2 regions of the Pantoea sp. C2G6 genome follow, and region 2 is predicted to be linked to the other one. Evidence: predicted binding sites of a transcription regulator. Region 2 holds the regulator's gene; the other holds the start of a gene.

Region 1 (3,207 bases), on a different contig from region 2:
AGTCGACCAGCGCCGCCAGCAGCAGCGACAGCAGCATGCCGAACACCGTGACCATCCCGCTGAATTTTATCGTGGTCCAGAAGGCGTCGAGATAGTAGGGATCGGCCAGCAGCCGCCGGAAGTTCTCCAGCCCGACAAAGCGGCTGGAGAGGCCAAAGGGATCGAGGCTTTGCAGCGAATACCACAGCGCTTCACCGGCGGGCCAGAGAAAGAAGATGGCGGTAATCAGCAGCTGCGGCAGCACCAGCAGATAGGGCAACAGGCTGGTGCGAAACACCGGACGAGATGAAGACATAGCGCACTCAAATTCAGCAAAAGAGAGGGCCAGCCTGCGCCAGCCCTGGGGAATGGATTACTTCACCTGCTGCTGGAAGCGGCGCAGCAGTTCGTTGCCGCGCTTGACCGCGTTATCCAGTGCGCTTTGCGGCGTCTGCTTGCCGGTCCAGACGCTTTCCAGCTCCTCGTCGATCACCGTGCGGATCTGCGGCATGTTGCCGAGACGCATCCCTTTGGTAAACGGCAATGGCGGCTTGTTCAGCATCTGACGGGTGGCAATATCCGCCCCCGGATTTTTGTCGTAGAAGCCCTGCTGTCTGGTCAGCTCATAGGCGGCGGTGGTGATCGGCAGATAGCCGGTTTTCTGGTGCCACTCCGCCGCGATCTCAGGCTGCGCCAGGAACTGCATAAACTCCGCCACGCCTTTATAGGTGGCCGGATCTTTGCCTTTCATCACCCAGAGGCTGGCCCCGCCGATAATGGCGTTCTGCGGTGCGTCGGGCACCGTGTCGTCATACGGCATCATGCCGACGCCGAAGTTAAATTTCGCATAGTGACGAATATCCGCCAGCGAGCCGGATGAGGCGGTGGTGATGCCGCAGTCGCCGTTGTAGAACTTGGCGGTGGACTCATCCTTGCGGCCAAAGTAGGTGAAGTCCCCTTTTTTGTTCATCGCCTCCAGCAGCGCGATATGGCGCACCTGTACCGGCTTGTTGAACTCCAGCACCGCGTCAGTGCCGTCAAAACCGTTGTTTTCGGTCGCCACTGGCAGCGCGTGCCAGGCGCTGAAGTTTTCGATCTGGATCCAGCCCTGCCAGCCGCTGGCGTAGCCGCAGCTCAGGCCCGCTTTTCGCAGCGCGTCGGCGTCTTTCGCCAGCTCCTGCCAGGTTTTCGGCGGCTGCTCCGGGTTGAGGCCCGCTTTTTTAAAGGCATCTTTGTTGTAGTAGAGCACCGGCGTCGAGCTGTTGAACGGCTGGGAGATCAGCTGGCCTTTGCTGTCGCTGTAGTAGCCCGCCACGGTCGGCACGAACTGCTTCTCGTCAAAGGCGATGCCAGCGTCTTTAAACAGCTGATGCACCGGCACAATCGCCTGCGACGCCATCATGGTCGCGGTCCCGACCTCATAGACCTGTAAAATGGCCGGTGCCTTGCCGCTGCGCACCGCCGCGATGCCAGCCGCCAGGCTCTGCTCGTAGTTACCTTTGTAGGTCGGCACAATTTTGTAATCGGGATGGGTCTGGTTAAAGCGCTGTGCCAGCGAATCCACTTCTTTGCCAAGCTCGCCTTCCATAGAGTGCCAGAAAGGGATCTCAGTAGCGGCCATGGCATGGCTGCTGAGCGTCAGACCGAGCAGCGCGCTCATCAGGCTACGACGAAAGGTAACGACAGACATAGAATTTTCCTGTGCAGGTAACTATGCGCGAAATCACGCATTTCTGGTTCGCGAAGTAACATGACACGGGAAAATGACGGAATAATAACGGGCAGATGACAGCCGGATGACAGGCGAAAGAGAGGAAAAGGCGATACTGACGGCGCGGCGGCAAAACGCCTACGCCACCAGCTGTGACTTAAAAGCAGGGGTCCGTTCTAATCTGGTTTTCACTTCACCGCGCGCAAAGGCCGTCAGCGGCGCAGCCAGGCCTTTAATCACCGAGCGCAAAGGCCGTCGGCGGCGCAGTCAGGCCTCTAATCACCGCGCGCAAAGGCCGTCGGCGGCGCAGTCAGTTCGGCACCGGCCAGCGCACAGCATCCGGAGCGTACTGAAGTACGTGAGGAATGCGAGCACTGCCCGGTGTCGAAATGGCAAGCAAGCCAGGCCGTGCCCCATCAGGCACCCAGGTAAGCGCTGCGGACGGCTTCATTGGAAAGAAGTGCTGCCCCGGTATCTTCCAGCACCACGTGCCCGTTCTCCAGCACATAGCCCCGATCCGCCAGCTTCAGCGCCTGATTGGCATTCTGCTCCACCAGGAAAATCGTCATCCCCTCGCTGCGCAGCTGCTCAATGGTGTCGAAGATCTGCTGAATAATGATCGGTGCCAGCCCCAGCGACGGCTCATCCAGCAGCAGCAGGCGCGGCTGGCTCATCAGCGCACGGCCAATCGCCAGCATCTGCTGCTCACCGCCCGACATGGTGCCGGCGCGCTGGATTTTACGCTCCTCCAGCCGCGGAAAGAGTTCGTAAACGCGCTTAATCCGCTCCAGATAGTGCTGACGGCTGGCAAAAAAGCCGCCCATCGCCAGGTTCTCCTCCACCGTCATGCGCGAAAAGACCCGCCGCCCCTCCGGCACGATAGCGATCGCCTCACGCATGATGCGCGAGGTTTGCCAGTCGGTAATCGCTTTGCCGTCAAAGGTGATGGTGCCCTGCGTCGCGCGCGGTTCACCGCACAGCGTGCCGAGCAGCGTGGTTTTTCCGGCACCGTTGGCCCCAATCAGGGTGACGATCTCGCCCTGATTGATATAGAGGCTGACGTTATGCAGCGCCTGGATTTTGCCGTAGTGGGCGCTGACGTTCTCAATGGTTAACATCGCATTTGCCATCTCAGGCCTCTCCCAGATAGGCCCGGATGACATCCGGGTTGTTACGAATCTCTTCCGGCGTACCGTTAGCCAGTGGCGTTCCCTGATTGACCACATAGATACGGTCAGAAATGCCCATCACCAGTTTCATATCATGCTCAATCAGCAGCACCGACACCTTGTGTTCGCCACGCAGTTCGGCGATCAGCTCATCCAGCTCATGGGTCTCTTTCGGGTTGAGGCCCGCCGCCGGTTCATCCAGCATCAGGATTTCCGGGCGCGTCACCATGCAGCGCGCAATCTCCAGCCGACGCTGCTGACCATAGGCCAGATTGCCCGCCTGACGGTTAGCCAGGTCGAGCAGGCCGACGCGCTCCAGCCAGGTGGCGGCACGATCCAGCGCCTCGT
Region 2 (3,207 bases):
GCCCCAGCGCAGCGGCGCGGCGTGCGCGCCACACAGACGGGTAACAGAGAAGATGGCGTCGAGCTGAGACCGGGAGATCTGCTGTAGCGGATTGCGCTGATTCACCACCACCACCAGCGCATCCATCGCCACCGGCACCGCCAGCGGCGGATAGCCATAGCGCGCCTCAAAAGCCTGACGCTCATCGGCCTGCATCGGGCGGCTCATCGGGCCGAGCTGCGCCGCGCCTGCCGCCAGCGCGGTGGGGGCGGTGGAGGAGCCGGAAGCCTGCACCTGGAGATTCACGCCCGGTGCCTGACGGCTGAAATCTTCGCCCCACAGGGTCATCAGATAGCCGAGCGTATCGGAGCCGACGCTGCTCAGGTTGCCGGCGAGCGTGCCGGGCTGGGCAAGCGCCAGACCCGGCAGCAGAGTAACGATCAACAAAAGAAGGATGCGCATCAGGGAGATCCGGCAGCGATTAATGAACGGCATTCTCCTGCATCACGCTGCCGACAATCAACCTCGCCGGCAGGGTAAAGGTGAAACAGGTCTCCTGATGCGGCACGCTGCGGATCTCCAGCCGGGCGTTATGGTGGCTCAGCGCATGTTTGACAATCGCCAGCCCCAGCCCGCTGCCGCCGGTGGCGCGCGATCGCGCTTTATCGACCCGATAGAAGCGCTCGGTCAGACGGGGGATATGTTCCGCCGCGATGCCCGGTCCATTGTCACACACCCGGAAGGTCGCCCCCTGCTTACTGCGCAGCCAGCTGATGTCGATGCGGGTGCCGTCAGGGGTGTGATTGACCGCGTTGTAAACCAGGTTGGAGATGGCGCTGCGCAGCTGCTCATCGTTGCCAAAGACTTTCAGATGGGGATCGGTGTGGAAATGGATCTCGTGCCGGCCGCCGCTCAGCGTTGCGGCCTCATGCTGCAAGAGCTTCAGCATCACCGGCACATCCACCTTCTCTTTGAGATCGATCGCCGGTGCGGCTTCAATGCGCGACAGCGTCAGCAGCTGTTTCACCAGGCTGTCCATGCGGCGCGTCTGCTCCGACATGGTATGCAGCGCTTTACTGCGCGAAGGCTCGCTCATCACCGAGTCGTTCATCATCTCCAGATAGCCCTGCAACACCGTCAGCGGGGTGCGCAGTTCATGGCTGACGTTGGCAAAGAAGTTGCGCCGCGCGCCCTCCAGCTGATGCATCTGGGTGACGTCACGCGCCACCAGCAGCCACTGCCCTTCGCTGTAGGGCATCACGCGGAATTCCATATGAAATTTGTTGTTCAGCACCAGCGTCAGCGGCTTGTCGAAATCACGCTGGCGGATATAGCGGGAGAACTCCGGGTAGCGCAGCAGATTGAGGATATTCTGGCCATTATCCTCCGGCCAGCGCAGGCCAAGGTGCTGTTGCGCCAGCCCGTTGCACCAGAAAATGGTGCCCTCTTCAGTGGTGAGGATCACCGCGTCGGGCAGCGACTCCGCGCCGCTGCGAAAGCGCTTGATCAGATTGCCCAGTTCACGCCGCCGCCGCCGGTTACGCAGCTGCATCTGATAGAGCCCATAAAACAGCGGCTCCCAGCTGGCGCGTCCGGTGGGCGGCGTCATGGTGCGATCGAGCCACAGCCAGTGCGACAGCCGCATCAGATTATGGAAATGCCACAGCAGCACCGCCAGCACGCTCAGCAGCAGCAGCCACGGCAGATAGCCAAACAGCAGACCGAGCAGCAGCGCAGGCAGAGACGCCAGCAGCAGTTCTGTCAGTAATCTCTTCCAGGAGAGGCGTTCCAGCACGGTTAAGGCTCCGTTCAGTAGCGGGCAGAGAAACGATACCCTGTTCCGCGGACGGTTTGTACCATGCGATCGTGGCCGGAGATCTCCAGCGCTTTACGTAAACGGCGGATGTGAACGTCGACGGTGCGATCTTCCACATAAACATTGGTGCCCCAGACGTGGTTCAGCAGCTGTTCGCGGCTGTAGACCCGCTCCGGGTGGGTCATAAAGAAGTGCAGCAGCTTATATTCGGTCGGGCCCATCTCCAGCGGGGTGGTCTCGGACATCACGCGATGGGAAGAGGGATCGAGACTCAGCCCCTGTATCTCAATCACCTCCTCCACCGCCATCGGGGAGATACGGCGCATCACCGCTTTGATCCGCGCCATCAGCTCTTTCGGCGAGAATGGCTTGGTAATGTAATCGTCAGCCCCCACTTCCAGCCCGCGCACCCGGTCCTCCTCTTCACCGCGCGCGGTGAGCATCATCACCGGAATGTCGCGGGTCATCGCTTCGCGCTTCAGATGCTTGATAAACTGAATGCCGCTGCCGCCGGGTAACATCCAGTCCAGCAGAATCAGATCGGGCCAGGGTTCAATCAGCTTGCCCACGGCGCTGTCATAATCTTCCGCCTCGATTGGCTGATAGTCGTTCTGCTCCAGAACAAAACACAACATTTCTCGGATGGGGGCTTCATCTTCCACAACCAAAATGCGCTTAGCCATTATTACTCCTGCTGATTATGACGGCTGTCACTGAGATTCGCGGCGCCATTATGCGTCAGATTTGTGACACTTTTATGAAAAACATAACCTGCCTGTAACCACGCAGGTAATCATTTATGACAGCGCCGCGACAATTTTTCGCTTTGGCGGCAGAGCCAGTATAATCGCCGGGCGAATCACAACGGCAGGGACTCTTATGCGCATCATTCATACCGCGGACTGGCATCTGGGGCAGTTCTTCTACAACAAAAGTCGGGCCGCGGAGCATCAGGCGTTTCTCGACTGGCTGTTGATCCAGATTGAACAGCATCAGGTGGATGCACTGATCATCGCGGGCGATCTGTTTGATACCGGCACGCCGCCCAGCTACGCGCGCGAAATGTTCAACCGCTTTGTGGTGGCGCTGCAACCCACGGGCTGTCAGCTGATTGTGCTGGCAGGCAATCACGATTCGGTGGCGACCCTGAATGAGTCGCGCGAGCTGCTCGCCTGCCTCAACACCAGAGTGATCGCCGCCCCGCAGGAAAATGAGGATCTGCTGCTGCTCACCACCCGCCACGGGGAGCCGGGCGCGCTGCTGTGCGCCATTCCCTATCTGCGGCCGCGCGATATTCTGCGCAGCCGGGCGGGCCAGTCGGGCCGCGATAAACAGACCTCACTGCTGGAGGCGATCGCTCACCATTATCAGCAGCGTTTTGAGGCGGCAAAGGCGCTCGGCTATGGGCTGCC

What was found. The regulator PhoB, encoded in region 2, activates phosphate uptake and scavenging genes when phosphate is short. The targets are predictions, from matches to a motif close to CTGTCATAAAACTGNCNNAT.
Region 1: a site for PhoB is predicted at 1,763-1,782, ahead of ugpB (sn-glycerol-3-phosphate ABC transporter substrate-binding protein UgpB). Genes of this name have one in related genera too.

The regions. Positions count from the first base shown of each region.
Region 1 is NZ_JBGMNJ010000005.1:113,667-116,873, forward strand. Features, by position in the region: gene ugpA (sn-glycerol-3-phosphate ABC transporter permease UgpA) at 1-295, opposite strand, end outside; gene ugpB (sn-glycerol-3-phosphate ABC transporter substrate-binding protein UgpB) at 353-1,669, opposite strand; gene livF (high-affinity branched-chain amino acid ABC transporter ATP-binding protein LivF) at 2,107-2,820, opposite strand; gene livG (high-affinity branched-chain amino acid ABC transporter ATP-binding protein LivG) at 2,822-3,207, opposite strand, start outside.
Region 2 is NZ_JBGMNJ010000006.1:140,652-143,858, forward strand. Features, by position in the region: gene ACCW71_RS10565 (PstS family phosphate ABC transporter substrate-binding protein) at 1-441, opposite strand, end outside; gene phoR (phosphate regulon sensor histidine kinase PhoR) at 461-1,774, opposite strand; gene phoB (phosphate response regulator transcription factor PhoB) at 1,789-2,478, opposite strand; gene sbcD (exonuclease subunit SbcD) at 2,675-3,207, shown strand, end outside.